2 regions of the Bacillus cereus group sp. RP37 genome follow, and region 1 is predicted to be linked to the other one. Evidence: a T-box and tRNA genes for the amino acid it is inferred to sense, from the RefSeq annotation. Region 1 holds a T-box; the other holds one or more tRNA genes.

Region 1 (16,234 bases):
ATAAGAGCAATGCTAAATAAGGAACAAATACTTAAGAGTGTGAACAGTAGTTTTTTTCGAATACTAACATACTTCATAGTTACCCCTACCTTTAAAAACTATTTATTATGATTTATTAATATTAAGAACAAAATTAATAAAAAACATTATTATGAAGTTATTAATCTGTTCAATGAAAAGTATAGCAGATAATGGAAGATGGCAGATTGATATGAGTAAATGTTCTTAAAATGTATACATTTGTATATCAAAAAATTCATAAAAAAAAATGAGAAAGGCTATTGTAATTTGAAATAACATCATGTATACTTCTAATTAGTTGATAACGATTATCAGTATCAACTGTAACATTACTCTTCGTTATGTTGGTCATACCCCTTTTTGACGACGTAAGTCAGAGACGAAATGTTGAAATATCTTGTGTCCTATTCTACAGAATTATGGTAATCTCCAACCTCAACTTATATGCGTAAGCATGCAAAAAGGATCCTATCCGTGAAGGGATCCTTTTTTGCATTTCGTCGCAATTAATGTATATAGACCGGGTATTCTTTCTTCAATTCCTTCTGGGGCAGTAGAAGGGAAGACCCACTTTTGATGAGGTCCCTGTTCTTCAATTAGTTTTTCGATTTTAAAATGTTCTTCGGCGAGTGCTGTAATAATTTCTCCTAATGTCCAGCGACGGATGGTTGTTTTCGGTAACGATTCTTTCTGTGCTTCTGTAAGAAGGATGCTATAAGCAACGTCATCTTCAATCAATTCTTCATCGAAATAATTTCCATTGGCCCGAAATGATGGGTGGTCTACTCCTAATAATTTCGTGTAAACAGGATGATAGTCACGAAGAATAAGCATTCCATCTCGCTTAAGTAAGGTAGCAATTTTTTGAAAGAGCGGTTTTAAATCTAGAAAGTAATGGAGTACACCAAGTTCTAGCAATACGATATCGAATGATTCGGATAGCTGGACATGTAATACATCAGAAACGACATACTGGATAGAGACACCTGCTGCTTCCGCAAGTTCATTTGCATATTTTGCATTACTTGCTGAAATATCAACAACTGTTACATCAGCTCCTAAAAGAGCGAGAGCAACGGCTTTATTTCCTTTTGACCCGAGTAAATTAATAATGCGTTTTCCTGTTGGAGATTGTATGTAAGGTAAATAGTGATTTACCTCGCGCATAGGATCTTTTATGAGTTTTTTCGCGTAATCGGCTGGTGCCCCGTGGCGATTCGTCCAAGCTTCATAAGCAGCTGCATTCCAGCTTTTTTTATTACGTGTGCTTAGTTGTTTTTGATTCAATCGTATCACTCCTTTTGTGAACGTATAGTTATTCGGCAAGAGGATGGGATTTCCTTTTCTTTCTGAATAAAAGTTTGATTTTTCTGTTATTAAGTCGTACAATACTTGTTATACGTAAAAGCGTTGAAAAGGAAAAGTAGGATGAACGCATTCTTTCCAGAGAGCTTCGGTAGCTGAGAAGAAGCAAGAATATTCATTTGAACAATGGCCTTTGAGCTTCGTCCTGAACTTATCAAATGATAATAGTAGGCGGCGACGAGAGTTGGTACTCGTTATCAAAACCACAGTATAAGAGCATATAGCTCCGTACTTGTTAAGGCTAATTGTGTGAGTAATTGGCGAAATAAGGTGGTACCGCGACTGTTTATACAGCCCCGCCCTTATCTTTTTTAAGATAAGGGCGGGGCTTTTTTATATTTAAAAGGAGGAATGTAAGATGAGTATTTTTATTGGAGGCGCTTGGCCGTATGCAAATGGTTCGTTACATCTTGGACATATTGCGAGTTTGTTACCTGGAGATATTTTAGCACGTTATTACCGGGCAAAAGGTGAGAATGTGTTGTATGTTTCGGGAAGTGATTGTAATGGAACACCGATTACAATTAGGGCAAAACAAGAAGGTGTGACGGCGAAGAAAATTGCTGATAAGTATCATGAAGAGTTTGAGCGATGTTTTTGTAGCCTTGGTTTTACTTATGATTGCTATACACGTACAGATAGTGAGCACCATCATGAAACGGTTCAAAAAGTTTTTTTACGTTTATTAGAAGAAGGTCATATTTATAAAAAAACAGTGGAACAAGCATATTGTGAAACATGTACGCAGTTTTTACCAGATCGTTATGTAGAAGGAATTTGCCCGCACTGTCATGAAGCAGCAAGAGGAGATCAATGTGATGCTTGTTCAGCAATCTTAGATCCACTCGATTTGTTAGAAAAGAAATGTAAGTTATGTGGTAGTACGCCATCTGTACAGGAAACAGAGCATTTTTATTTCGCATTGCATACATTTCAGCAGCAAATTAAAAGGGCGGTAGAAATCGCCAAACAAACAGGGACATGGCGCGACAATGCGATTCAACTAACAGAGAGATATGTAAAGGAAGGGTTACTAGATAGGGCCGTATCACGTGATTTACCAATTGGGGTACCAATTCCAGTAGAAGGGTATGAAGATAAGAAAATTTACGTATGGATTGAAGCAGTGACAGGCTATTATTCAGCGAGTAAACATTGGGCTGAAGAAACAGGGAAAGATGATCAAGAGTTCTGGGATAGAGAAGCGAAAACATATTATGTGCACGGAAAGGATAATATTCCGTTTCATTCCATCATTTGGCCAGCGGTATTGCTTGGAATAGGAGAAGGGGCAATTCCTCGTCATATCGTTTCGAATGAATATTTAACAGTTGAAAAAAGAAAATTATCTACAAGTAAAAACTGGGCAGTATGGGTACCTGACATATTAGAACGATACAATCCAGATTCCATTCGTTACTTTTTAACAGTCAATGCACCAGAAAATCGTGATACTGATTTTTCGTGGCGTGAATTCATTTACAGTCATAATAGTGAATTGCTAGGTGCATACGGGAACTTTGTGAACCGGACATTAAAGTTTATTGAAAAGTATTATGGTGGTATCCTGCCGAAGGGAAGTATTGATGTAGAGCTGAAAGATAAAGTAGAAGGATTATATAAAAATGTAGGAGAATCAATTGAGCAAACTACATTTAAGGTGGCGCTAGAAACAATATTTGATGCAGTACGTTTTGCAAATAAATATTTTGATGAGAGACAACCTTGGAAACAACGAGAAGATGATCCAGTTTCATGTGAAGAAACGATTTATAACTGTGTGTATCTTATCGCTAATTTTGCAAATCTCCTTGAACCGTTTTTACCATTTTCAAGTGAAAGCGTTAGAAATACATTATCGATTGTGAACCGAAATTGGGAACCTCAAAATACGTTGCCGAATAGAATTGATAGTGTACAGCCACTATTTGAACGAATTGATGTAAAGCAAATCGAGCAAGAGGTAGAGAAGCTGTATGGAGCGGTAAAGTGAGATAGGGAAAAAGACCTTTCAAATAAATGAAAGGTCTTTTGTTATGCACTATGCACATGATTAGGTTTTTTTCCTCTCCTAGCCGTAAGCATCTGAGGAATAAAAATCCCAAGCAATATAAAGAGTATCCCAATCCACTGCATGAATGTTACGACTTCATGTACAAGTGTAATAGAAGCGATAATGGCCGTTGGTAATTCAGCTGCTCCTAGTATTGTACTAAGTCCTGTTCCTACTTTCGGTACGCCAATTGAAAAACAAATGACAGGTACGACAACACCGAACAATCCGAGGAAGAAAGCGTATTTCCAAAGACCGGCTTGCAGGGCACCATCCGTTAAAAAGGTTGGCGGGAAGAATAGGCATACGATAAGAGTAGCGCTTGTCGTCATAAGAAAGCTTTTCGTATAAGGTGGAACTTCTGTAGCAACGCGCCCACTTGCAAAAACATAGAATGAAAAAGAGACAGCGGCTAATAGACCAAAGATAATACCCTTCGTAGAAAAGCTTTGTCCGAGACCTTCAAAGACACCGCCTGCAAACAATGTACCAGTAAATAAAATAATGATAGATATAACCTTCTCACGGCTTGGGAATGTTCGATTTGCAATTGCTTCAATGACTACACCAATCCATGTGAACTGGAAAAGTAGGACAACAGCGATAGATGCCGGTAGTTCTTCTACAGAAATAGCGTAGAAAATACCAGTCATACTCATCGTTGTGCCGACTGTTAATAATGAAAAGAATTGCTTTTTTGTTACTTTATGACGTGAAACGAAAAGAACGAGCAGAAGAAGCCCAATCCATCCGAAGACATATTGTCCTCCTAATAGTTCATGTGCTGAAAATCCATCAATGAATCCGAGTTTGAAAATAGTTGAAAGTACGCCGTAGCTACAAGCTCCGAATAAAACGAGTAATGAATACTTAAATTTTTCCATGAAAATTCTCCTTTTAAATAATAAAAAACGCCCGCTATCCAAATAAGGATAACGGGCGAACGAAACAGAGTAAGATACTCTACAAAATTCCGCCACTCATACGAAGTATGAATTTGGGGTATGAAATTGTAGTAGGTTTTTACATTGCTTTTGGGAATACAATAGAACATTTTACACCTTGAGGTGTGTTTTGTATCCCATAAGGAAACTGATGTTTATCTAGTATTTGTTTTACAATGTATAACCCAAGACCACTACCTTGTACTAAGCCATGTTTGTCAGGGTTCGCGCGATAGAATGGCTCAAATAAATGGGCAAGTTTATCTTCATCTATTTGTGAACCTGTATTTAATACTTCTAATGCGTAACCGTTAGGCTTTTCATAAAGCTTTATATATACATGCTGATGGTCAATTGTATAATGAATTGCATTTGAAATAATGTTAAAAATAGCAGTTTGAATAAATTTAGGATCTGCTAAAACCTTTACATCTTGTTTAATGTTAGATTGAACATTTAATTGCTTTACAGATACGAAATAATCTACTTTCTTCATAACATCCTCAATAATATTGGTTAATGAGATAACTTTTAAATCAGGTTTAAATTGAGGGTTTTGTATTTTGGATAATTCCGACATTTTTTCCGTTAATATGTTAATGTCTTGCATCATTTCATAAGAACGTTTTAAATATTTATCTCTATCTTTATAAGCTCCAATTCCGTGAATCATGCCATCTAGTTGTCCCATAACAGCTGCGATTGGTGTTTTTAATTCATGGGAAACCATAGACATAAATTCTTTACGAGATTGTTCTAATTGTTGCTCCTTTTTGAGTTCATTTCTTAAATCTTGATTGCTTGCATGTAGATTCTTCACTATACTTGGGACCTGTGAAGCAGCTACTTGCAAATTAAAATCTGTTTGATCCGTATTTTTGTTAAGTAGCTTTTTATCTGAGAAATCAAGATTTATAATATCTTTTAAAGCATCACTCATATATTGAAAAGGTTTGGCAATTAGTTTTGCATAAATTAAAGATCCGAGCAGAGATAGTGCAAGCATTGTTGCGCCAATATGTGGAGCTAACTGCTGTAGTGCATCTGTTAATTTTGGATCATCCTGTGCATTATTTGTTTTACTGGCTGCATTTTGTTTATGTAAGGCATCATTAGTAGCGACTTGCTTTTCCGTTTCTGTAAGTGGAGCAGAAGCGCTATTTTTCCCCGAAATATTTTGAGCATGTTCTTTTGCTTTTGCAGTTTGGCTAGGCTGCAAAAGGTGAGTGATAGCTGTAGAGAGAGATTTATAATCTATAATAGAAGATTGGAAATTAAAAATGTCTCCCTGTGATACAGCTTTATTTTGATTCGTTTTACTTTGGTCGTTTCGTTTATCTGAATCCGCTTGTTCTGTAGTATGCGTTCCATTTTCTTTCGCAAAACGTTCTTTATCGTAGTTTGAAGCTAAGAAGTAAATGATTTGATAAAGACAAAGTGATAAAAGAATACAAAATAATAAGGTTTTGATGAAAATATTTTTGGTGATGTTGTCTTTGCTACGATTCGATTTTGTAGCCAATGCCTTTCACCGTTTTAATATAAGTAATTCCTAATTTTTTTCGTAAGTTTTTAATATGTGTATCTATAACTCTTACATCACCATAATGTTCATAGCCCCATACCTTATTCAGCAAATCACTTCTTGATAATACTTTTCCTCGATTTTGCAGTAAAGTATAAATAATTTCAAATTCCTTTGTTGTCAATTCAATTTGATTACCATGAACATAAGCGGCATATGCTGTAGAATTTAACATCAATTCATGGAATTGTAGTATAGTTGCAGTCTCTGCTTCCTTCGTTGCTGCCCTTCTTAATACAGCTTCTACACGTTTAATAAATACGGTGTAATGGAACGGTTTCGTAATATAGTCATCAATACCTAATTCAAATCCTTTAATTTCACTTTCTTCATTATGTAAGCCTGTTAACATAATGATTGGTACGTCAGATTGTCCTCGCATAATTTTACAAATACTATAGCCATCTATATCTGGTAACATCACATCAAGGAGGACAAGATCGTATGAATTTTTTTGGAAAAGAAGTATACCTTCTGTTCCAGCGCCAACAACATCAACGGTAAAATTTTGTGCCATTAGAAATTCACGAATAAGTTCTTGTATATCTGGGTTGTCTTCAATCACCAGTATATGCGTCATAGTAACACCTCCTAAATAACGCTTTTTACTGCAATATTCGAATTCATCATTTTTCGGATGACTCAGATTGTTTATACATATAATAAGCCCCCGCCATAAAATAATCATGAAAGTAGCAAGGGGAGTTGTTTAGCGAAACTGAATATTTAAGAATTACAGTAATTCTATTATAGTATGTATTGTAAAATTTATAAAATATTATAACTGTATAATTTTAATATCCATGTTTATCAATGTTTTAATTTCATTTAACACAATCTATTCCCATTATATATGTAAATACAGTTGTTTTGCTACTGTAAATGAATAAATAAAATAAGCCAAGACATAAAATTCTTGGCTACACGTAAATCGTGTTCTTAGGTTATTTTACAGTGACAGTAGCTTGCTGGGGAATACGCTCAAATAACCAGTGTATATCATTGTTATACATACGAATACAACCTAGTGTTGTCCATTTGCCAATTGCCTGATTATTGTTAGTCCCGTGAATCGCATAAGTTGTTCCGTAAGTTCCTGCCATGTTTAATCCGAGCCAACGATCACCAAGTGGATTACGTGGGTCGCCGCCTTTAATTTTGCCTGTATAATAAGGGCGGTTTTTAATTTTATTAACGATTTGAAAAGTACCTTTAGGCGTAGGTGTAGTTGCTTTGCCAGTAGCGACAGTAAAACTCTTGATGAATGTTCCATTTTGATAATAATCCATTTTATTTAACTGCGTGTCTACGATAAGCTGGTCTTTCGTTGTAGCTGCCTCCGCATTTGCGAATGGAATAGTTAAAAATCCTAATGATAATAGGGCACTTAATAATAGTTTTTTCATTATATTCTCCTTTTACTATTGTAATAGTCTTACATACAATGAATTTGTAATCCTCTTAATGCTTTATTTACATTTTCATCTAATGTTTCAAAGAAGGTAGTAATCTTTGGATTGTGTTTGTTGTTTTTATCAATAAGTAATCTTTCATTTAGTAAAAGCTCACCATGTAGTCCAAAGCTTTGAACTTGAATCTTTAGTTCATCTTCATTTTCAGAAATGATTGGTAAGAAATAGTGAAAAGCTTTCGTTGGAATGATGTAACTTTTGCCAATCATGCTTTCTTGATTTGAATTAATCCATTTTTTCGTGACAATCTTAATGTTCTTTTTTGAAACGATAAAAGATAGTGTAGTAGATTTTGTTAAACTTACGTCAAATTCACTTGTTTCACATATGTGTAAATTAAAAACGGTTTCATTTTGATGAGATTCAACATTTGTATTAATAAAATCGTGCATTTTATAAGCTTCCATTTCTTATTCACCCTTTTTTCAATTTCGAAAAGCGACTTATATTTATTCAATTTAATGCTTAGTAATATATTAGTTAAATTTTTCAACAAATTCCGCTATAATCTTACAATACGTATATGAAGCTAATATGAAGTTAGTATGAGTTTGTAGTGGTTTTTTATTGAGAACGAAATAAGGTGATTTTTAAGTGTTAAAAACTGGATGGAAAATGTATATTAAGGCCAGGTTTCTCACGGTATATATTTGTTAAGTTGTTTTTAAATTAACGTACATAGAAGTAAATAAAGAACAGAAAACCTTAGTGTGAGCCTTACAAAAATGTAATAAAAATGTAAGCTATTGTGATAGTTATTTCGACAATTTTTTTATACAATAATAGTAAGAAGTTGTACGTGATTGAAAGGAGCGATGACATGGAATGGGTTCATGAATTATTTCAGCAGTACGGGTACTATGTTGTACTTGTTGGTTTGCTGTTAGAATATATTGCACTTCCGTTTCCGGGAGAGCCAACATTAGCATATGCGGGATTTTTAGCACAGAAGGGCGATTTAAGCTTACCGATTTTAATTATCCTATCTTTTATTGGGACAAGTGTAGGAATGACAATTCAATACTTTTTAGGAAATAAATTAGGTATGCCCTTTATTCAAAAGTATGGGAAATACGTATTTTTAACACAAAGAAAAATCGATTTAACAAGAATGTGGTTTGATAAGTATGGGTACTTCCTGATTTTTATCGGTTTCTTTATTCCTGGTGTACGTCATTTTACAGGATACTTTGCAGGAATTATTAACTTACCATTCCGTCGTTTTGCGATTACAATTTACTCAGGTGCTCTATTTTGGGTATCATTCTTCTTAATCGGTGGTTATTGGTTAGGTGGAAATTTACATGACATCTTTGGAGTGCTAGAAGGTCATATCGGTAAAATTATTTTTGGAGTGATTGTGATTGTGGCAGTTACGTTAGGCGTTCGTTTCCGCAAACAGTTAAAACAAGCATTTTTACAAAACGCAAGTTAATATGGAATCCATTCTATGTCAGAATTTAGAAGGCAGTGCAAAAGCACTGCCTTTTTATTTTATGTTCTAATCTATTTTAATACGTTTTTGTTCATCCTATTTAAAACTTCATAGGTTGTTCTGTCAATTATTAACGTCAAAATGACAATTATAATTGACAATGGTAAGGATATTATTTACAATTTTAATTAAATAAATGAAAAAGAGGGAAGACATGAAGCTTCAAAATCGAGTGAGAGAATTGCGAGCAAAGCATCGTTTATCACAAGGGGATTTAGGAAAAGCGATTGGATCATCACGGCAAACGATTAGTTTAATTGAGCGCGGCGATTATGCACCATCTATTGTATTGTCGTTAAAAATCGCACACATTTTCAATGTACCGGTGGAGGAAATATTTATGTTAGTGGAGGGGGAAGAGGACGATGAAGAGTAAACGAAAAAAACAATTTGATTTTGTGGGGAAAATATCATTAAGCATGATGGGTGGCTTTTTAACAACGTATGTAGCTTTAAATTTACTCTCGGATGAACCGAGAAAATTATCATCTAATACATTTATAGGTGTATGTACTATTTTTGGAATCTTAATGATGTATTACACTTGGAAGAATACACGTATGTTAGCGGAGGCACGCGATGAGGAAGAGAGCGTACAAGGCAGAAAATTAGGCATTATAAGTATATATTTACGTGTAGGTGATATAGTTACACAGGCATGGTTTGTATATGCAGTTATTACATGTAGACGTGCACTGTTACAAGATACAAATGTTTCATTTGCAGTGTGGAATTTAGTAGCTTCTATCGTCTGTTTAACTATCGTAGTGATTATCGGGCTCATAACAAAAAATCGTTATAATAAGCTATATCCTGAACAAGGTGTAACGTATATGGAATCTATGAAAATGTGGACGAAAAACGCAGATGAAGGATTAAAACATATTGTGTATGAGGCTGGATATAAAGCATATGAATTTACGAATACAATATTGGCATATGTATGGTGGGCAGCCGTTATATATACAGCAGCTAGCGATATCGATTTTGTATTAATTGGCTTAATCTCATTTATTTGGATATTGCATCTTGGGAAATTCATGTACGAAATGCAAAGAAAAATGATTTATTAAGGGGAGAAAAAGGTGGATATTTTAAGAAGGCCAGCTGGTTCTATGACGGCGGCGTTAGTTTTGTCCATTTTATACGGAGTAATCCGAACTGGGAAATTAGAAGTAATGTTGGATATATGGGCATTATTTGGAATTTTTTTATTAGTCATAGCTATTCATGAGCTAGGACATGTAGTATTTGGTTTAATAGGTGGTTTAAATTTTAAATTTATGACAGTAGGGCCGATTACTTTTCAAAAAGAGAAGGGGAAAGTACGCATTCGAGAAAATAAATTATGGGCGTACTTCGGAGGCGTGGCGATGTTAGTGCCTTCTTCTATAGAGACACCGAACCTTTCGAAAAAATGGGCGTGGCTCACTTTAGGTGGACCGATTACGAGTTTATTATTTGGTATTACTTTCGGTTACATATACATGGTGAGTTATTATCAATATCTTTTATATTTTTCTGTTTTACACTTTGTGATTTTTGCAGCTACAATCGTACCGATAAAAGGAACGTTATTGAGTGATGGTATGCAATTTCTCATTTTAATTAAAGATGATGAGAAAGCGAAGCAGCACTTAGATAACATTCAAGTATCGAGTGAGTTATTTAGTTATAAGAGGCCGAAAGATTGGGATAAGAGATTAATAGAACTTAGTGAGGAAAAATTAAAAGAGGATAAAAGTATAAGAGATATAATGAGCGGACTTATGCTCGTTTTTTATGCCAGAGCCGATCAAGAAGGAATGGGAAGAGCGATACCATATATAGAACCAATTGTTCAACTACCTGTAACGAAAGAAAATAAGTTTTTCGTTAGTAGTTTTCATAGTTGGTATCTTTTATATAAAATTCTTTATCAGATGGATAATCTTTCTCTGCAAGAAGCGAAGCAACGTGGGAAGGCCATTACGAAAATAGACTTACATGGGTATTATCGTACACAAGGAATTATTAAATATTTAGAGGGCGATATGGAAGCTTCCAACGTTTATATAAGGAAAGCGGATAAAGAATTGAAGAGCGCTGAGAATAGTGAAATGGGATATTTACAATTAGAAAGAGAATGGTTTGAGCAGCTGAAAGAGAGGGTATCTTACGATGGGTGAGATATCCTCTTTTTTCTATGTCATCTTATGCCGTTCCATAAAAAGTCTGAGGCGAGTAAAATAAGAGCAGAAGAGCAAAGCTTGGAGGAATTCTAGATGGAAATTTTAACGATTATTTTAATCGTCTTGCTCATTTATGCTGTTTTTAAAGTAGCGTATGTAGCATTAAAAATACTCGCGATCTTATTAGTTATCTTTTTAATCGTAGAGTTCGGCAGTAAGTTGCTTGGGGGATAGGGTATGTTGTACGTTTTGAATGTCGAAGGATGTCGGTAAATCGATATCCTATATCGAATCGTTGATATAATGAAAAAATCGTTGATATAAGTGGAGAAATGATCGATATATTTGAAAAATCGTTGATATATTTCGGCGAATACTGAGTGGGGTATGTGGAAAAGAAGTTGCCGCGGGGTAACTTCTTTTTATTGTGGTGACGGGGTATGCAAAACAACATAAAAAAAGCTGGAAGAATATCTTCCAGCTTACGAGTTACTTTCAATTTGGCGACCGTTTTCTTCTTCATTGTCTTGTAATAAGTTGAATACGTCTGCTAGGCAGAATGCAATGAACCAAGTCCATAGACCGTGGAAGAAAGCTGAGCTTAATTGAAGTGGTAATGTATAGTTAGTCATTGAATAGGAAATACATCCGCCAACGATTCCGATCATTGTTAATAACATTGTTTTTTGCGCATTTTCTTCTGGATTGAAGAGGAAGAAAATGTACCCGCCTAAAATTGAAGCGCTTACAAGTGTTTCGATTCCATTAAAAATGATATTCTCTCCAAGCTGAGTGTTTGTCCAGAAGCAGATCGTTCCGCCGATAATAGCAAACAGGACAGCTATTGTGTATCTTATATATTGATTCATATGTTCATCTCCCTATGTAATAAGATGATTTGGAAGTCAAAAAGGTAGGTATAGTATATTGAAGTGAGTTTTAGTTGTACGTATCTTTTTATAAAAAGATCATTGAAGAGTGATCGGTTGTGTAAACCGTTACGTGTATGGTGTCTGAAATATACCTGACTGCTCGTTTCTTTTTGCTTGTAAAATAAGAGAAACTTCCAAGTCTATATACTCTTTTTTTGTGAGTCTGCTTTCATTATAACACATTTAGGGTCACAATAATAGAATTATCTGATTTTGTAATAAGTGTAAAAAATAAAAAGCGCAAGGAAATACCATTCCTTGCGCCTTTTTATATGCGTTTGAAACGGCCGACAATTTCAACTGTTTCAGTAATGTTCATAAATGCTCTGTTATCCACTTGACGGATAATACGTTTCATTTCGCCTAACTCATAGCGAGTCACGACGGTGTAAATCATTTTTTTCTTATGGTTTGTATAGCCGCCGACAGCATCTACCATTGTCACTCCGCGTATGCCGTGATGTAGTAGGGCGCTTTTTATTTCCTCGCCTTTTTCTGTAACTGTCATTATCGTTAATTTAATATGTTTCGTATGCACGGCATCAATTACTTTACTGACTACAAACCGGCTAATTAACGTATAAAGTGTAATATCCCATCCGAAAATAAATCCTGCTGCAACAAGTAAGATTAAGTTGAATCCAAAGATGATTGCTCCAATCGAAATATCTCGATGTTTCGCTACAATCAATCCAACAACATCAAAGCCACCTGTTGAAGAAGCGAATCGGAATATGATTCCTGAGGCTGCTCCGCAGATTACACCGCCGAATACAGAGGACAGTAAAATATCGTCTGAAACTTGGTGTACAGGGATAATATTCATCGCTAACGATGATACAGCTACAAAGTACGCTGTTAAAAAGGTTGTCTTCTTGCCTAAGTAAAAGTGACTTAAAATAAGAAGAGGAATGTTTAGTAAAAAGATAAGTGCACCGATATTGTAATGCATTAAATAACCGATAATCATCCCTACACCAGCGAATCCACCGCTAATCATGTTATGCGGGATAAAGAACATATTCATAGAAATTGCATACAAAATAGAGGCTACGAAAATAACAACCAACTGTATGATAAATTCTAAGTGAAATGTTTTAGCTGCTGGGAAGGATAAAAAGGCGGTGTCGGGAACGTAATCGGCGTCTCCTAGTTGACCCATAGTATGTTTCATCTCCATATTCATTTTTGATTACAAGAAGAGAATAAAGGTTTTTTCAAAAACTGGCAATAGTTTTATTATAATGCAAAAATTTTATAAATTTCTAATAAATCAAGCCTATTCATTGATGTGTGTGAATATACTAAAGAAAGCGAATACAATGTTTCTTAATTATTGTTTTCTTGAGAAAATATGCAAAATACTTTTTTTGAAAATAAAAGGAAATAGAGAATGTTTGTTGAATGTGCTAAAATGATCTTATTAAGGATGTGAAGCGATGGAATTTTTATTGCAGGATGCAATTCTATATATATCGTTTGTAACGACGGCGCTTTGTTTGTTAGAAGTTTTCTTCCTTGCTAACGTTTCTCGTTTTGTGCGTCAGCAAGCATCAAGCGGTAGACAAAGAGCTTTTAAACTAGTTAATACGTGTGAAGAGGGTACTGGTAATGTACCGCTTTTCTCTATTTTTTATAAATATGGAATGATTCGATCTGTGCGCAGACAAGAATCAAGTGAAGAGAATGACGAGGTAGGTCCGTATACACCAATGTTTCGCTAAATAATTACGAAACATTGGAGGAATGAACATGTTAAAATCATACCGAGCTGTGCTCGTTAGTTTATCATTATTACTTGTTTTTGTTTTATCTGGTTGCAGTAATGCAGCCCCAATTGATGCACATAGTGCGGGAATTTGGGATCATTATTTCGTGTATCCAATCTCGTTTATGATTCAATTTGTTGCTCATCATATACCAGGAGCTAGCTTCGGGATTGCTATCATTATTATGACGCTCGTTATTCGTTCAGCAATGATTCCATTAGCTGTTTCGCAATATCGTAGCCAAGCGAAAATGAAAAAAATGCAACCTGAATTGCAGAAGCTCAAGAAAAAACACGGTGATGTAAGCAAAGATCTTGAAAAACAAAAGCAGTATCAAAAAGAAATGTCAGAACTAATGAAATCAGGGGGTTGGAATCCACTTGCTGGTTGCTGGCCACTATTAATACAAATGCCGATTTTCTCTGCTTTGTATTATGCGATTAGCCGAACAGAAGAGATTCGCACATCTTCATTTTTATGGGTGAACTTAGGACATGCAGATCCGTATCACATATTACCAATTCTTGCAGCGCTAACGACATTTATTCAGATGAAAGTTTTCCAATCTAATATTACACCTGGAGAACAAGTACAGATGCTGAAAATGCAGCAAATTATGATGCCGGCAATGATTCTATTTATGGGATTTGCGGCGCCATCAGGACTTGTGTTGTACTGGATAACGGGTAATTTATTTACAATGACACAAACAATTGTATTAAGAAGAATAATGGAACGTGAAGAATTACAATTACAAAAAGCTTAGAAAAACGCCGCTCGGGATGAGCGGCGTTTTTTTTGTTAAGTCGTTAAGGAAATGTTAAGAAACCAACATTACTATAGGCATTGTATACGAAAGTGTACATGCTTTAGAACTATGAAGGAGGAAATTTCCTATGAAGAAGAAAACAGTTGGGTATTTAGCGATTGCAGGTGCTTTATCATTCGGAATTATTGGAGGAGTCGGTATTCCGGCATTCGCGGCAACGAATACTCCAGCAGCTGAGCAGTCTACAAAAACGGCGAAAAAAGATTTAGATGATACCACAAAACAAAAAGTAAAAACGATTATGGACGATACAAAGAAACAGTTAGAGGAACTAGGTGTAAAGCTTCCGGAGAAAGAGAAACGTAAAGACATGTTCGCAGGATTAGATGAGCAAACAAAAGAAAAAGCGAAGTCAATTTTAGAGCAAGAGAAATCTGGGAAATTAACACGTGAACAAGCAAAAGAAGAATTAACGAAGTTAGGCGTGAAAATGCCAGAGAAGGGTAAGCATGGTGATATGTTTGCTAACTTGGATGAGGCAACAAAAGAAAAAGCGAAATCAATTTTAAAGCAAGAGAAATCTGGGAAACTAACACGTGAACAAGCAAAAGAAGAATTAACGAAGTTAGGCGTGAAAATGCCAGAGAAGGGTAAGCATGGTGATATGTTTGCTAACTTAGATGAGGCAACAAAAGAAAAAGCGAAATCAATTTTAGAGCAAGAAAAATCCGGGAAATTAACTCGTGAACAAGCAAAAGAAGAATTAACAAAGCTAGGTGTGAAATTTCCTGAGAAAGGTAAGCGTAAAGACATGCTTGCTGACTTAGATGAAGCAACAAAAGAAAAAGCAAAGTCTATTTTTGAACAAGAAAAATCCGGGAAATTAACTCATGAGCAAGCAAAAGAAGAATTAACGAAGCTAGGTGTGAAACTTCCAGAGAAAGAGAAACATGAAGACATTTTTGCGGGATTAGATGAGGAAACGAAAGAAAAAGCGAAATCAATTTTAGAGAACGAAAAGAAACAATTAGAGGCATTGAATGTGGATCTTCCGCACCATAAAGTGAAACTTTAATCAGTGGTGCATTTCCACTGATTATTAGCCCTCACCAATCGGGCTTTTACGGGCAGTTAATATTCCAACTTCATCCTTGTATTCGCTGGATTTTAAGGTGGAAGTTTTACTGCCCGTTAATGAGGGGTAAATTTTTTATGAAAAATGAAGATAAATAATTGAACTATGTCGTATCTTTCGTGTGGGCAACCGAAAGGTACGTGCGAGGACCGATTTCTGTCAGCAGAAATCGGTCCCTTTTAATGATTCGTTGAAATTTTTTTCATTGTTAGTATGTATCCAAAGACACAGTAGAAGATTGCAAAACCGATAAACACCTCTGTGTATTGATACTTACCTAACACGTAGAAGGAAACAGCTGGTATAATAGCTACCGTTAAAATGCTATAACTAGGATACTTGTGCCTGTACATGATAGCGAATAGAACAGAAAGAAATGTAGCGATGATACAAAAAACAGCAATCATTATTCGTGCACCTCCTAGATGGATCATACCATTTTTAGGGAATTAGAGAAGTGTCGTATCTTCTGTTATAATATAAGAATAGAAATATTTCTTATGTTATATAAAAAAATATATTG
Region 2 (16,234 bases), 130 kb from region 1:
CTTCTGCGTTCGTATGCCTGAACTCTAAACGTCCATCAATGTATAGCGGTTCAACATTGCCGAAATAACTTACTTCTACAGCTTGATCATGCCTTCTTACTTCCCATACGTTTTCATGAAGGAGCCACTGTTCTGGAAATTCAACTTGATAACCATCCACAATTTTTTGATCAAATAAGCCGTGTTTGTAACGAATTCCACAGCCATGACCTGGTAAGTTTAAAGAGGCAAGTGAATCAAGGAAACAAGCTGCTAATCGTCCAAGTCCACCATTTCCAAGACCTGCATCTGCTTCCACTTCTTCTAATTCTTGCAACGAAATACCAAGCTCAGAAAGTCCTTGCTCACAGACATCCCTGATGCCTAAATTTAATATATTACTTCCAAGCAAACGCCCAAGTAAAAACTCAATGGATAAGTAATACATTTGCTTTTGCTCTCCAGACCGATAACTTTCGTTCGTTGCAATCCATTGACTATTCATATACTCACGTACCATGTACCCAAGCGTATTGTATTGATCACGAGTTGTAGAGTCTTTAAAACTTTTACCATACATCGTCTCTAACTTTTCTAGAAAAGCTGATTTAAAACTTTCAACATGAGTAAACATTTCTTCACCACCTACATGTTATTCCATGAGACTTTTATACAATTTCTTATAGGCAAGAGCTGATTTCTCCCAGCTGTAATCTTCAGTCATCGCTTGTTTTACAAGCTGCTCCCATACCGGTTTATCATGATAAAATTCAATTGCACGACGAACCGTGTGCAACATGTCATGTGCATTAAAGTTCGTGAAACTGAAACCATTTCCTTCTCCAGTTTCTTCGTCATAAGATTGTACAGTATCATTTAATCCACCTGTCTCTCTTACAATCGGAATTGTACCGTACGCTAATGCGATAAGTTGTCCAAGTCCACATGGTTCAAATAGTGATGGCATTAAGAATAAATCACTTCCCGCATACACTTGATGAGCTAATTCTTCATTAAATCCGATATACACTTTTACCTTCTCAGGATACTCATATGCCATCCACTCAAAGAATTGTTCATATTCAGAGTCACCTGATCCTAAAATAATACATTGTACATCTTCCTCCATTATTTCGCGGAATACAGTACGTACTAAATCAAGACCTTTTTGCTTCGTTAATCTCGTTACCATTGAAATAATCGGTGTATCTTCTTTTTCTGGCAAACCAAAATAACGCTGCAATGCGCGTTTATTTTCATTTTTTTCATATAATGAATCTGCATCGTACTGAGCAGTAATATATGAATCCGTTTCTGGATTATATACGCTCGTATCAATTCCATTTACAATGCCGCTAAGCTTACCGTTATATTTTCGTAACAACCCATCTAACTTCTCACCGAAAAACTCATATTGAATTTCTTCTTTGTATGTCGGGCTAACCGCTGTAATTTGATCAGAAGCGATAATGCCACCCTTCATAAAGTTCACATTTCCATAAAACTCTAACTGCTCACTATGAAAATATTCATCACCAAGTTCTAACAAGTCGTACATCACTTCAGGAGGAAATACACCTTGGAACTGCAAGTTATGAATCGTATACACCGTTTTAATATGCTCATATAATGGGTTATCTTGATACTTTTCACGCAGTAAGAAGTTAACCATAGCGGTATGCCAATCGTGGCTATGAAGAACATCCACTTCGAAATCAAGATGCGGAATACACTCTAAAACTGCTTTCGAAAAATAAGAAAAACGCTCTCCATCATCATAATGACCATATAGAGAATCCCTCTTAAAATAATATTCATTATCTATTAAGTAATACGTAATCCCATCCTGCTCACCTTTTAAAATTCCACAATATTGATTTCTCCACCCAAGCGGGACGTTAATTACTTTATGTAGCGTACATCCATCCCTTAATTTTTTTGGAATAAGACTATAATTTGGGAGTATAATGCGAACTTCCACACCTAATTTTTTCAGCTCTTTTGGGAGCGCACCTGCTACATCAGCTAATCCTCCCGATTTAACAAATGGTACACATTCTGATACTGCAAATAAAATATTCACTTGTTGTCCCACTGCACGAAAAGCTTATACTACTTCCCTTGCAGCTTCCTCCCTTCGAGTTTTCATTTAAATTATAACTTTAATCAGTGGAGGAAAAACCCCCACTGATTTCTTAAGAATAACTATTAATTGTACTGTTTTGAACGCTTCCTTTTTCGACAACGTATGGTTCATCGGCGTTTCCTTTTAGTACGACACCATCACCAATTTTCACGTCTTTATCAATAATAACACCGTCTATTATACAGTTATCTCCAATTTGGCTCTTTTGCATAATAATGCTATTACGAACAATTGAACCTTTTCCAATTTTAACAGAACGGGAGACAACACTATTTTCTACTTCGCCTTCGATAATACTACCGTTTGCAATCATTGTATTTTTCACGGCTGCACCCTTTAAGTAACGCGTTGGTGGTTCATCTTTTACTTTCGTAAAGATCGGTGCTTCTTTCTTAAATACTTGCTTCCAAATAGCAGGCTGCAAAATTTCTAAACTATGCTTATAGTAACTTTCAATCGAATCAATAATAGCTACATATCCTGTATGCTCATACGTAGCAATATGCAGTGATTTTCCGCGCTTTTCTCTCACTACATCAAATAAACTGTATTGCTCCACATCTTTATATGCTTCAAATAAATCTAATAATAATTGCTTCTTTAACACGTATGTTTGAAGCGAAACCCCTTCATGACAAACTTCCGTAATGTCAGCTGCCGTATGTATATGTCGCTCTAACACCCCTTGAAAATTTAATGCTGTTACGAGATGGCTATTCGTAATAACAACGTATTCTTCTCTGGCTCTTAGAAAATAATCAATATGTCTTCTAAAATGTGCAAAGGATCCAAATTCATCTTGGTCACATTGGCAGTTTGGCGGGAATAAAAACAGTCCGTCTCTTTTTCTATCTAAATCCCACTGTTTGCCTGAACCAACGTGGTCCATTAGTGAACGGTTTTTATGGCTTGTAAAAACTGCCACACTATGAATATTAGAATTCACCATATTTGAAAGCATGAAATCAATGAGTCGATAACGGCCCCCAAACGGTAACGCCGCTAGTGAACGATGCCCTGTTACTTTCTTTAAGGAAGGAAAACTTCCCGTTGCATTAATAATTCCTAACATTTTTTCTCCCATTCATTTCATCCCCCTTTTCTATTTCCCTTCAGCAATTAGTACTACATCGTCAACATTCTTTTCTGGACGAATAATTGTTCCATCTTCAATAACCATTTCCGATCCAACGATCGCTCTTTCAATCACAACATTTTTACCAATCTTCGCTCCTGGCATAACGACAGAATCAATAACCATACTACCCTCTTCCACCGTCACCCCTTGGAATAATACAGAATGCTTCACGTCCCCTTCAATGACGCATCCTTCGTTAATAAGTGATTCTTCTACTTTTGCCTGTTCGGCAATATATTGAGGCGGTTCGTTTGGATTCACAGAATAAATACGCCAATTACGATCGTTTAAATTCAGCGACGTTTCATCGCGAAGTAAATCCATATTCGCTTCCCATAAGCTTTTCACCGTTCCAACATCCTTCCAATATCCTTCAAACGGATACGCCATAAGCTTTTTCCCTTCATCTAATAAAAGCGGAAGTACATCTTTTCCGAAATCATTACTAGATTCAGGATTTCTTGCATCCATCTCTAAATACTCTTTCAAAATTGCCCAGTTAAAAATATAGATTCCCATTGAGGCAAGATTACTTCTTGGAAATTGCGGTTTCTCTTCAAATTCAACAATCTCCATCTCTTCATTTGTATTCATAATGCCAAAGCGACTCGCTTCATCCCAAGGCACTTCAATAACAGAAATCGAAACATCCGCTTCTTTCTCAATATGGTAATCTAGCATTTTACTGTAATCCATTTTATAAATATGGTCGCCAGATAAAATAAGAACATACTCTGGTTCGTACTGACTTAAATAGTTTAAGTTTTGATAAATGGCACTTGCCGTACCTGTGTACCACTTCACCCCTGAAGATTCCGCATAAGGAGGTAACACTGTGACTCCACCGCTTACTCGGTCTAAATCCCAAGCATTGCCGATTCCGATATAATTATGAAGTTCAAGTGGTTGATACTGCGTCAAAATCCCCACCGTTTCAATACCAGAATTCGCACAGTTGCTTAGCGTAAAATCAATAATGCGATATTTACCACCAAATGGAACAGCTGGCTTGGCTAAATTTTTTGTTAATGCACTTAATCGACTACCTTTTCCCCCTGCTAGTAACATTGCTACGCACTTTTGTTTTTGAGCCATCTTGTTTTTTGCTCCCCTTTCTCGTCTTCACTGGTCGTAATATGGATACGCCAAATGGTGGAATTGTAATTTCTACATGTGCTGCTTGATTATGATACGGTTCTAGAATCGCCTTAAGACGTTTCTTATTTACTTGCCCCGAACCGCCATATTGCTCAGCATCACTATTTAAAATCTCGTTATAATTCTCGAAATCTGGTACACCTACTTTATAGTTTTCATATGTAGCTTTCGTAAAATTACATACGACAACTAACGCATCTTCTTGTTTATCCCCTTGGCGGATAAACGAGAAAATACTTTGCTCATGATTATTAGCATCTATCCACTGAAATCCTTCAGGTGAATGATCAAGCTGCCAAAGTGGTTTGGAGCGCTTATACAATGCTATGAGCTCTTTAAAGTAATCATGCATATAACGATGCATTTCAAAATCATGTAAATTCCAATCTAAATCTTCAAGGTCTTTCCACTCATCAAACTGCCCAAATTCTCCTCCCATGAAAAGTAATTTCTTTCCTGGGTGAGTAAAAAAATATCCATATAATAAACGAAGTTGAGCAAACTTATCCCAGTAATCTCCTGGCATTTTATTTAATAACGACTTTTTCCCATGAACGACTTCATCATGAGAAAGCGGTAATATAAAGTTTTCAGAGTAAGCATACATTAAAGAAAACGTCATTTTCTCATGAATATGCTTCCTATACTCAGGCGCACACTCCATATATTTCAGCACATCATTCATCCAGCCCATATTCCATTTGTAATTGAACCCAAGCCCACCTTCATACGTTGGGGCTGTTACAAGTGGCCAAGCTGTTGAATCTTCTGCTGTCATAAGGAAATCTTCATCTTCTGCAAACACCGCTTCATTTAACTCTCGTAAAAATGAAACAGCGTGCTCATTACTTTGCTCCTGCCCTTCTTTATTCCAATACAACATATTCGCAACTGCATCCACCCTGAAACCGTCAATATGGAAATGTCTCATCCAAAATAACGCATTTGAAATTAAGAAATTACGTACTTCCCTCTTTCCTAAATCAAAATTGACAGTTCCCCATACTAGATTTTCTTGGACATCTTTATCTTTATATTCATAAGTCGGTGTCCCATCAAACAAATATAAACCGTGAGCATCTTTACAAAAATGCCCCGGCACCCAATCTAAAATGACACCGATTCCATATTTATGACATTCATCGACAAAATGCATCAAATCATGTGGCGTGCCGAATCTACTCGTTGCTGCATAATATCCCGTCCCTTGATATCCCCAAGAACGATCATATGGATGCTCAACAAGCGGCATAATTTCAATATGTGTAAATTGATGTTCCACCACATAAGGAATGAGTTCTTCTGCCATTTCCCTGTAAGAATACAGTGTTCCGTCTTCTTTCTTTTTCCAAGAACCGAAATGTAATTCATAAACCGTCATCGCTTCTTTATAAACCGATTTTTTCTTTTTCTTACGGCTCCAGTTTTTATCATTCCATTCGTATCCCTTTATATCAAAAACTACAGATGCCGTATTCGGTCTTACTTCTGCATACACAGCATACGGATCTGCCTTTAAAATGACGTCACCAGTCATTGTTTCAATCGCATATTTATATATTTCTCTTTCTTCAATATGCGGTATAAACAAGGACCAAATTCCCTCTTCTGTCACTTGTAGCATCTTATGTTGTTCATAATCCCATTCATTAAAATCTCCAACAACACTCATTGCTTTCGCATGAGGAGCCCATACTGTAAATCGTACTCCTCGCATCTCATCTTCCGTCACAACATGTGCGCCAAAGATGTTATAACTGTCATAGTACTTTTCTGTATGAAACTCATCTCGTTTCACTTCTTCACAATTTATTACACTCAATATGTTCACCTCACTAAGATGACAGAATTTTTTATACTTTAACAATTCTGCAAAAAACTGAAATATCCTTGTTGATTTATAAAAAATATACGTTTTTTTCTTAAAAATATTGATTTTTTTTCACATTTCCATATAAAATATCGAATTTTGACGAATATTCATTGAAAACGCTTCACTTTCTTTCTATCTTTCTGCCTTTTATTTATTTCTCAATATCTATTCTATTAGATTCCTCCTATTTTCCACTCTATTTATCACGTAAAATCACAACAAAATAATCTGTCATAAAAAAATGTTTCTCAACATTTTTTGTCACAATTTTATTGAAATGGAAAATTCATAAGCATATACTTGTTCTCAATAAAGAACACCAAACCTTCGCAAATATAATTCATACTGAAACACTCTGTTTACTCTATCCATACTCCCGGCGAACGTTTGAAAAAATTAAAATTAGGGGGCTTTCTTATGTCAGTAAAACAAAAAGTTGGAATGGGAGTTGTCACAGCTTCACTTGGCTTATCCCTTACATTCGGCGGTGTATTCGCCTATTTCAGTGATTCTGAAACATCGAATAATTCATTTCAAGCGGGAACACTAGACCTTTCTATTAATCCAAGTGTAATCGTTGATGTGAAAGATTTAAAACCAGGTGATTTTATTGAAAGAAATTTCAAGCTTGAAAACAAAGGAACATTGGATATTGCAAAGGTAGCACTTGAAACATCCTATGAAGTTACAGATGCAAAGCAAAATAATGATGGTGAAGATTTAGGCGATCACATCATCGTCAAATTTTTAGTGAATGATGGAAAGCCATCTAATCCAAACGATGATCATGAAATTTTGTGGGAAACAAAACTATCAGAATTGAAAAATATGAAACCTGAGGATGTAGCTACATCTCTAGAACGTCATAACTTAATAGATGGTATTAAATCTGGTGAAACAGATTCCTTACACGTCCTCTTCTCCTTTGAAGACAACGACCAAGATCAAAATAAATTCCAGGGGGATTCCTTACAGCTAAATTGGACATTCCATGCAGAGCAAACACCAGGCGTGGAGAAATAATTTTAAAAATATAAATTATCGGAGGCCTATACATGAAAAAGAAAAATCGTTTTGTTACCGGAATTGTAACGGCTGGCGTTCTATTTTCAACTGCCCTTCCGTTCAATGTACTTGCTGAAAACCCTATTAATCAAATTGACTCTTCAAACGCCCAGTCTTTACTATCAAAACTTTCTAAAGAACAGCGTCAGGCATTACAAACGTTAGATGCCAATCCTGGTTTTACGATTTCACCAGATATTAATACGAGCAGTTCCGAACCAGTAAATATCATTGTAGAATTTCAAACTGCGCCAGTAAAGATTAATGAATTAAAACAAAAAGAAAAAGGATTGCAAGCTGCACCTGGAAATATAAAAGCACGCATTGATCAAGAGCATGAAGAATTCCAAAAAGGTCTTAAAAACCTCCGTCAATTCAGTCCATCAGTAAAGTCTGGAAATTTCCAGTCTGTACAAATTAAACGCTCTTATAAACATGCTATAAATGGGGTTGCCCTGACATTACCTGCAAATACAGTTGAAGAATTGTTACGAATCGGTGTTGTAAAACGTATTTGGAAAGATTACGAAGTAAAATTAAATTTACCAAAACAAGCAGAGCAGAAAGCACCTCAAAAACTAACAGATAGCATTCCGCAAATTGGGGTAGATAAGTTACATAGCGAGGGCATTACCGGAAAAGGAATTAAAGTTGGTGTATTAGATACAGGTATTGATTACAATCACCCTGACTTAAAAGATGTGTATAAAGGATACCGTGCAAAAAATGGCGAGGACTCTAGCAAAATAGACCCAAACTCCGTAAAAGGTTGGGACTTTATTAATAACGATGCAGATCCGATGGAGACTACGTATGCAGAATGGCAACAATCTGGCGCTCCTGAATTCGATGATCGTGGCTCTTCCTTCTACACCGCACATGGTACTCACGTAGCAGGTATCGTTTCTGCTCAAAAGAAAAACACATCAGATTCCGCAGTAAAAGGTGTTGCACCTGACATTGAACTGTATAACTATCGTGTACTTGGTCCATACGGAAGCGGAGATAGTTCTGGTATTATTGCTGCAATCGATAAATCTATTTCTGACGGTATGAACGTTATTAATTTATCGTTAGGTGACGATAGTAACAATCCGCTTGATCCAACGTCTATCGCTGTCAATAACGCGATGCTTTCCGGTGTTGTTACAGTCGTTGCTGCTGGGAACTCTGGTCCAAATCCAGCGACACTCGGATCACCAGGTGCTTCTCCCTTTGCGATTACGGTCGGGGCAAGTGATAGTTCTATTTCCTTACCAAAACTATCAGGTCATGCTGGACAAGTACAATTCCCTAACTTAATTTTATTTGGCAAAAACTTCACTGATAAAATAGAAGATTTCAAAGGACAATCTCTCCCTATTGAATCTGTAGGAATCGGTACGCCTGACGAATTTAGTAAAAAAGATGTAAAAGGGAAAATCGCTCTCGTTGCACGTGGTACACTCTCATTTGATGAAAAAATCGCGAATGCGAAACAAGCTGGTGCAAAAGCCGTTATTATTTATAACAATGTGGACGGAGAAATTCCTTTCTACGTTGGCGAAAGCACAAAATACATTCCAGCATTCCGCCTAACGAAAGAAGACGGTGAAAAACTAAAAGCTCAAATCGAACAAGGTAACACCTCCTTTACTTTTGGCGAAATTAGTTATATTCAAACAGAAGGCGATCATCTTGCAGACTTTAGCTCACGAGGCCCTGTTACATCAAATGATGATATTAAACCTGATATTACAGCACCTGGTGTTGCTGTACTTTCAACAGTGCCTGAATATATTAACGATCCACAAGAAGGCGAAAACTATGACGTTTCCTATGAGCGTATGCAAGGAACATCTATGGCATCCCCTCATATCGCTGGCGTTGCTGCTCTTATTTTACAAGAACACCCAGAATACTCTCCATTCGATGTAAAGGCGTCTCTTATGAACACGGCTGATGATTTAAAAGAAAAATATTCTGTATATGAAGTTGGAGCTGGGCGAGTAGATGCATACAACGCTGTTCATACAGAAACAAGCTTTAAAGTATTAGATACGACAAAAACTGTTGTAAATGATGAAGTAATTGAAGTACCCGAAGAAACTGGATCTATTGCATTCGGTAAGTTTTATCAAAAAGACGGTGAAGCTCTTGAACAAAAACGAAATATAAAAGTGGAAAACCATAATAAACAAGAGAAGAAAGAATTTAAAACAGAAATTTCTTATATACCGGCTTCTTCTACTATTAACGATGCTGTCGCAAACAGTGTAAAAGTCTCTGTTCCAGAAACAATTACTCTTGATGCTGGCAAATCAGATGAAATCGAAGCAAAAATTAATGTCCCAGCCGGTGCAAAGCAAGGCCGATATGAAGGATATATTCATATTACAAATACGAAAAATAAAGAAGAAACGTATCAAATTCCGTTCTCTATTCGTGTATCAGAACCTGGTATTGAAAACGCGATACTATCAAGAAAAGCCATTTCAACTGATACATCGAAATTTAATCCATACGGTGAATCCTATGTTCACGGGGCATTCCAATTAAATAGCGAACTTGAAACGTTAGATCTTATCGTGAAAGATTCCAAAACAAATAAAGCGCTCGGCTTCATCGGAACATTAAACACGAGTGGACTAAAAACGGATGTGTATTATTACTTAGATTCATTCTTTAACGGAAAAGTATATCCTTTTACAAATGATCCTGCAAAACCAATCGGTGATGAGAAAATCAACTTACCAGAAGGAGACTACACAATTGAGTTTGTCGGCTACGATAAAGCCGGGAAAGCACGTGTGAAAGGTGATTATGTCGTAATTGATAATACACCACCGGAAGTGAAATTAACGGGATTAAAACCTGGTATTTATGAATTAAATGAAGAGAATTATACAGTGGAAGATGGCAAAAAGGCACTATGGATTAAAGGTAATGTATATGATTCAAACGTTGACTACTTAAAAGGAAAAGGCTTAAACATTACGCAAGAAGCGAATGGCGTTATGTACTATGATTATTCCCCATACTTGCATAAGTTTTTACCTATTAATGCAAATGGTGACTTTAAAGTTGGCATTACTCCTGAATCCTTTAAGGTGGAAGGCCCAATGAACACAGGCGTATATATTTTCGATTATGCAACTGCAGGACCTGACTATCCAAACGGTGTAAATAACTATTGGTTTATCCCGCAAGGAGCTCAATATGCGAAAACTAGCTATGATAAAAGAGAAGTATACAAAAATGATGAACTTACTGTAACCCTAAATGCGAAACACGTAAAACAATTCGTTGCTGGGGAATTTAACGTAAAATTCCTAGAGAAGAACTTCAAATTTGCAAATGCGAAATTGAATCCTGCTTTTGAAAAACTCCTTTCTGAAAAAGGGGTAACAGCAAAAGTAAATGAACCGAAACTAGAAGCAGGTTCTGTTACAGTAGGCGGAGCTATCGATGACAAAAACTTCGCTGGATTAGATGGTGATTTCCCATTCATTGATGTAACGTTCAAAGTCGAAAACGATGAGTTTTATGAAGCAAATGCTCAATTAGATTTATCAGTGTTCGCTTACTGGAAACAAGGTGAACCAGAACCAAACAGAATGCGTGTACTTCAAGATCAAACATTCTCAGTTATGTCCTTAAACTCACTAGTAGAAGGAAATATTAAACCTGGTGCATTCTTAAATGAACGTGGATATTTAGATGAAAAATTCGATTATACAAAGCTTGGCGTAAAAGTATATGCAACAGATTCCTACCGTCATAAGTTTGAAGGATCACTAGATAAATATGGATACTTCAAGCTGAATGGATTTCCAGTTAATAAACGCGACTATAACTTATATGTAGAAGTTCCAGGACATTTAACAAGCCGTCTAACAACGAAATTAGGTACTGAAAAAGATGGTAAGCTGCTTGGTCAATATTATTATGCACGCCTTGATGAAAACCTTGCCGGTGATGTAAACGGTGATAAAGTAATTGATATAAAAGATGCTGAAATTATCGCTAGCAACTATGGTAAAAAAGGAGTATCTGTAAAAGACGGAGACCTTAACAAAGATGGTATTGTCGACGAAAAAGATATTCGCTTTGTTGAAAAGAACTTCTTGAAAAAGGGTCCGGATGCATCTAAATCACAAACACCTGCGGAAAAATCAAAAAGCGGTACACTGGCAGATATCTTAAAGAAATTGGGATTAACGCCTAAAAAATAATAATAAAGAGCACTCTACGTAAAGTAGAGTGCTCTTTTCTATAAACGATCCTTATCCAGCAAAAGGGGTATATTGGGGATATACAAGGAAACCGGAAAAGGAATTTATATTAAATTATATGAATTCAGAGGTAGGAAGCAGTGTCCCGCCTCTGAATGATTTATCAATTATTATAGTACTGGTGCCATTGTTTCTTTTAATACTTTTACAGAATGAGCGAATTTCGCTTTTTCATCTTCATTTAGCTCAAGTTCTACGATTTCACGTACACCTTCGCGGTTAATAACAGCTGGAACACCTACGAAAGCATCTTTCTCACCGTATTGTCCTTCAAGGTATGCAGATACAGTTAATACGCTGTTCTCGTTGCTTAAGATTGCTTTAGTTACACGAAGTAGTGACATACCGATTCCGTAGTAAGTTGCACCTTTACGCTCGATGATATGGTAAGCTGCATCACGTACGTTTTCGAAGATTTTGTCTAAGTCTTCTTGTTTGTACTGTTCGTTGTTAGCTAAGATTGTTTCTAGTTTTTGTACACCGATAGTAGCGTGGCTCCATACTGGAAGTTCAGTGTCACCGTGTTCACCAACGATGTAAGCATGTACGTTACGTGGATCTACATCTAAGTAGTCACCTAACATGTAACGGAAACGAGCAGAGTCTAAAGTTGTACCAGAACCGATTACACGCTCTTTTGGTAGACCAGATTCTTTCCAAGTTACGTAAGTTAAAATGTCAACTGGGTTAGTTGCAATTAAGAAGATTCCATCGAATCCGCTATCCATAATACCGCGAACGATTTGTTTAAAGATTTTTGTGTTCTTCTCAACTAAGTCTAAACGAGTTTCACCTGGCTTTTGTGGTAATCCAGCAGTGATAACTACTAAATCTGCATCTTTACAATCTGCATAGCTACCGCTCCAAACTTTTGTTGGTGATGGAGAGAATGGTACTGCATGGCTTAAGTCCATCGCTTCCCCTTCTGCTTTTGCTTCATTAACATCTACTAATACGAATTCTTCAGCTACACCTTGGTTGATCATTGAGTAAGCGTAACTACAACCTACAGCTCCTGTTCCTACTAATACTACACGATTGATACCTTTTTTCATGTTAATTTCCCCTCTCTATTGTTCACATCTATTTTTTATGATTGTTTAAGTAATTAATTAAAATACTAATTTAATGTTGTTTAACTTCTTTACACTCATATTGTAGCACGTATTATTGTGAATTACTTCACAAATTATGACCTATTTGTGAACTTTTTCACATAGAGTGTAAAGTTGATGGAATAGGTGTGGAATCCATTTTAATGGAGGCGTTTTCTTTAGATTGTGAAAGGATTTTTCTTATGTTTTCTTTGGTGATTGAAATTATATCGGCGATTTTCTGAATATATCAAGCGCAACTCACATTTTCTTCTTTCATCTCTAATATGGTTGCTATTTCCTTATATAAAAATTCATAATTATACTTTAATAAAAGGATATATTTATATATTGGATTCATCTTTCCAAGCATGCTTTGTATTTCTACTTGAAGCTCTTTTCTCAAAAGTGGTTCATCTAATCCTTTTGATCCAATTAATTGAACAGATTCAATCGGGATTTCTTCACTACGCTTTTGCCTTCTTGATAAATCACGGTGTCTATTAATCGCAACTTGAAATAACCATGTTTTTATATAAGTAATTTTCATATTTGGTACAGACAATAATGCTTTATGTATCGTGTCTTGAACAATGTCTTCTACATCTGCTGGTGTTAGCCCCTCGCCATCAAGTTAAAATTTAATACGATCCCCAGAACCATAAAAATGGACCTCGTTGTTATAAAAGACACAATATTTTTGTTTTGGAAGCATTATAAAATTTTTAACTTTCACAGCATAATTACTTTGTAATTATACCTTTTATTATCTCAAAACCAAAAACTCTTATTAAAACTTGTTTACATACATACAAATCATATAAGTGAATAAAAAATAATTATTTTTATAACCATTAGGGGGGCAAATAAATGAATATATATTTAGCCGGGCCATTTTTCAACCCTGAACAAATTGCACTATTAGAAAAATTAGAGATAATTTTATCTAAGAAAGGATTAAATGTATTTTCTCCACGAAAATATATGAGTAAATTTCCCTTTGGATCTTATGAATGGCAATTTCAAAACTTTGTTACTGATGTAAATGCAATTCAACATAGTGATATTACCTTTGCAATATATAATGATCAAGATTCCGGAACAATGTGGGAAGTTGGGTATACTTGGTCACTTAAAAAACCTATTATTATTTTTAATACCAAAGAAAAAGTTGTTAATCTTATGATTACACAATCTTTACATGCATATTTGGATAGCTTTGATAAAGTAATTCAGTATGATTTTAATAAATTACCTCGTATATTTTATGATGGAGCTGTAACGTAATCAAAAAAAGAAAAAAGCTCATGTGAAATTAAACTTATATAATCTTAACGTGGTTTATTTCCAAAATGATGGCGATACCCCATCACCATCAAGCTAATTTTGAGGGCATTATAAAATTCTTAGGTTAATGGGCATATGGTGTTAGCCCTATTTTAAGAAAATACCTATAAATGCTTTTAGAGGTTTTTATAATAATCTTTTCATACTCCATCGCTCTCTCCTTTCTATTAGTTAGACGATTAGAATAGAAAAAAGTATACAAGAAATCTATAAAAAAAAAGCAGACGATTCAAAGTCCGCTTTTACACAACAAAAAAGAGATAGCAGATTATGCTATCTCTTTTAGTATGACCCGTACGGGATTCGAACCCGTGTTACCGCCGTGAAAGGGCGGTGTCTTAACCACTTGACCAACGGGCCAGTTCTGGCAGAGAAGAAGGGATTCGAACCCTCGCACCGCGTTCGCGATCTACTCCCTTAGCAGGGGAGCCCCTTGAGCCACTTGGGTACTTCTCTATAAATATGGCTCCGCAGGTAGGACTCGAACCTACGACCGATCGGTTAACAGCCGATAGCTCTACCACTGAGCTACTGCGGAACAATTATGGTGGGCCTAAATGGACTCGAACCATCGACCTCACGCTTATCAGGCGTGCGCTCTAACCAGCTGAGCTATAGGCCCATAATTGAAAAGCGGGTGAAGAGAATCGAACTCTCGACCAGAGCTTGGAAGGCTCTTGTTTTACCACTAAACTACACCCGCATTAAATTATAAATGGTGAGCCATGAAGGATTCGAACCTTCGACCCTCTGATTAAAAGTCAGATGCTCTACCAACTGAGCTAATGGCTCATTTTGAAAGTGGTGCCGACTAGAGGACTTGAACCCCCAACCTACTGATTACAAGTCAGTTGCTCTACCAATTGAGCTAAGTCGGCTTGCGACTTCAAAATGGTGGCTCGGGACGGAATCGAACCGCCGACACGAGGATTTTCAGTCCTCTGCTCTACCGACTGAGCTACCGAGCCTTTATGTAAAAAATGGCGGTCCCGACCGGGGTCGAACCGGCGATCTCCTGCGTGACAGGCAGGCATGTTAACCACTACACCACGGGACCATTTGGTTGCGGGGACAGGATTTGAACCTGCGACCTTCGGGTTATGAGCCCGACGAGCTACCGTGCTGCTCCACCCCGCGATGATAAAATATTTAATTTAGAAAAAATGGAGGAGGTAGAGGGATTCGAACCCCCGCGCGACTCTCGCCGCCTGTCGGTTTTCAAGACCGATCCCTTCAGCCGAACTTGGGTATACCTCCGAGATATAAACCTTTAGTGGTGGACCTTGTAGGACTCGAACCTACGACCGGACGGTTATGAGCCGTCTGCTCTAACCAGCTGAGCTAAAGGTCCTTTATGGTAGCGGCGGAGGGGATCGAACCCCCGACCTCACGGGTATGAACCGTACGCTCTAGCCAGCTGAGCTACACCGCCATAAATGATATTAAAAAAAGTGGAGCCTAGCGGGATCGAACCGCTGACCTCCTGCGTGCAAGGCAGGCGCTCTCCCAGCTGAGCTAAGGCCCCGTGTTTTTTGGAAAATCGGGAAGACAGGATTTGAACCTGCGACCCCCTGGTCCCAAACCAGGTGCTCTACCAAGCTGAGCCACTTCCCGTTAATAAAAGCGCGCCCGAGAGGAGTCGAACCCCTAACCTCTTGATCCGTAGTCAAACGCTCTATCCAATTGAGCTACGGGCGCATATGGTGCCGAGGGCGGGGGTCGAACCCGCACGGTGGTCACCCACCGCAGGATTTTAAGTCCTGTGCGTCTGCCTGTTCCGCCACCCCGGCATGTCATATTGAAAATTGGAGCGGAAGACGGGATTCGAACCCGCGACCCCAACCTTGGCAAGGTTGTATTCTACCACTGAACTACTTCCGCAAGACATGTTTGAGTTATTTTATTAAAAGTGCGGGTGAAGGGAGTCGAACCCCCACGCCAAAGGCGCTAGATCCTAAGTCTAGTGCGTCTGCCAATTCCGCCACACCCGCATATTAATTATTTCAAGAAAAAATGGGGCGACTGATGGGAATCGAACCCACGAATGCCGGAGCCACAATCCGGTGCGTTAACCACTTCGCCACAACCGCCATGATTTTCTGGTGCCGACTAGAGGACTTGAACCCCCAACCTACTGATTACAAGTCAGTTGCTCTACCA

What was found. A T-box is a leader RNA that pairs with one kind of tRNA and senses whether it is charged. The one in region 1 lies ahead of metG (methionine--tRNA ligase), so its partner is inferred to be a tRNA-Met.
Region 2: it encodes a tRNA-Met, which carries the amino acid that the T-box ahead of metG (methionine--tRNA ligase) is inferred to sense. The anticodon was not compared.

What each region holds. Positions count from the first base shown of each region.
Region 1 is NZ_JARVHP010000001.1:441,197-457,430, forward strand. Features, by position in the region: gene QCI44_RS02145 (methyl-accepting chemotaxis protein) at 1-77, opposite strand, end outside; gene QCI44_RS02150 (class I SAM-dependent methyltransferase) at 490-1,308, opposite strand; T-box leader at 1,423-1,693, shown strand; gene metG (methionine--tRNA ligase) at 1,745-3,379, shown strand; gene QCI44_RS02160 (EamA family transporter) at 3,421-4,323, opposite strand; gene QCI44_RS02165 (sensor histidine kinase) at 4,463-5,905, opposite strand; gene QCI44_RS02170 (response regulator transcription factor) at 5,883-6,548, opposite strand; gene QCI44_RS02175 (L,D-transpeptidase) at 6,913-7,374, opposite strand; gene QCI44_RS02180 (DUF3978 domain-containing protein) at 7,404-7,847, opposite strand; gene QCI44_RS02185 (DedA family protein) at 8,261-8,875, shown strand; gene QCI44_RS02190 (helix-turn-helix transcriptional regulator) at 9,090-9,311, shown strand; gene QCI44_RS02195 (DUF3169 family protein) at 9,301-10,008, shown strand; gene QCI44_RS02200 (site-2 protease family protein) at 10,051-11,103, shown strand; gene QCI44_RS02205 (DUF3985 family protein) at 11,200-11,340, shown strand; gene QCI44_RS02210 (DUF3938 domain-containing protein) at 11,589-11,975, opposite strand; gene QCI44_RS02215 (YitT family protein) at 12,307-13,200, opposite strand; gene QCI44_RS02220 (hypothetical protein) at 13,478-13,762, shown strand; gene yidC (membrane protein insertase YidC) at 13,791-14,573, shown strand; gene QCI44_RS02230 (hypothetical protein) at 14,704-15,651, shown strand; gene QCI44_RS02235 (hypothetical protein) at 15,891-16,118, opposite strand.
Region 2 is NZ_JARVHP010000001.1:567,953-584,186, reverse strand. Features, by position in the region: gene glgP (glycogen phosphorylase) at 1-613, opposite strand, end outside; gene glgA (glycogen synthase GlgA) at 632-2,062, opposite strand; gene glgD (glucose-1-phosphate adenylyltransferase subunit GlgD) at 2,175-3,209, opposite strand; gene glgC (glucose-1-phosphate adenylyltransferase) at 3,228-4,358, opposite strand; gene glgB (1,4-alpha-glucan branching protein GlgB) at 4,306-6,243, opposite strand; gene QCI44_RS03010 (CalY family protein) at 6,712-7,317, shown strand; gene QCI44_RS03005 (S8 family serine peptidase) at 7,350-11,573, shown strand; gene QCI44_RS03000 (L-lactate dehydrogenase) at 11,744-12,688, opposite strand; partial or broken gene QCI44_RS02995 (RNA polymerase sigma factor) at 12,978-13,328, opposite strand; gene QCI44_RS02990 (nucleoside 2-deoxyribosyltransferase) at 13,598-14,014, shown strand; tRNA gene QCI44_RS02985 (tRNA-Glu) at 14,363-14,434, opposite strand; tRNA gene QCI44_RS02980 (tRNA-Ser) at 14,440-14,530, opposite strand; tRNA gene QCI44_RS02975 (tRNA-Asn) at 14,538-14,612, opposite strand; tRNA gene QCI44_RS02970 (tRNA-Ile) at 14,620-14,696, opposite strand; tRNA gene QCI44_RS02965 (tRNA-Gly) at 14,707-14,777, opposite strand; tRNA gene QCI44_RS02960 (tRNA-Lys) at 14,791-14,866, opposite strand; tRNA gene QCI44_RS02955 (tRNA-Thr) at 14,877-14,952, opposite strand; tRNA gene QCI44_RS02950 (tRNA-Phe) at 14,967-15,042, opposite strand; tRNA gene QCI44_RS02945 (tRNA-Asp) at 15,056-15,131, opposite strand; tRNA gene QCI44_RS02940 (tRNA-Met) at 15,135-15,211, opposite strand; tRNA gene QCI44_RS02935 (tRNA-Ser) at 15,239-15,331, opposite strand; tRNA gene QCI44_RS02930 (tRNA-Ile) at 15,349-15,425, opposite strand; tRNA gene QCI44_RS02925 (tRNA-Met) at 15,430-15,506, opposite strand; tRNA gene QCI44_RS02920 (tRNA-Ala) at 15,527-15,599, opposite strand; tRNA gene QCI44_RS02915 (tRNA-Pro) at 15,615-15,688, opposite strand; tRNA gene QCI44_RS02910 (tRNA-Arg) at 15,699-15,772, opposite strand; tRNA gene QCI44_RS02905 (tRNA-Leu) at 15,776-15,864, opposite strand; tRNA gene QCI44_RS02900 (tRNA-Gly) at 15,881-15,955, opposite strand; tRNA gene QCI44_RS02895 (tRNA-Leu) at 15,985-16,065, opposite strand; tRNA gene QCI44_RS02890 (tRNA-His) at 16,089-16,164, opposite strand; tRNA gene QCI44_RS02885 (tRNA-Thr) at 16,175-16,234, opposite strand, start outside.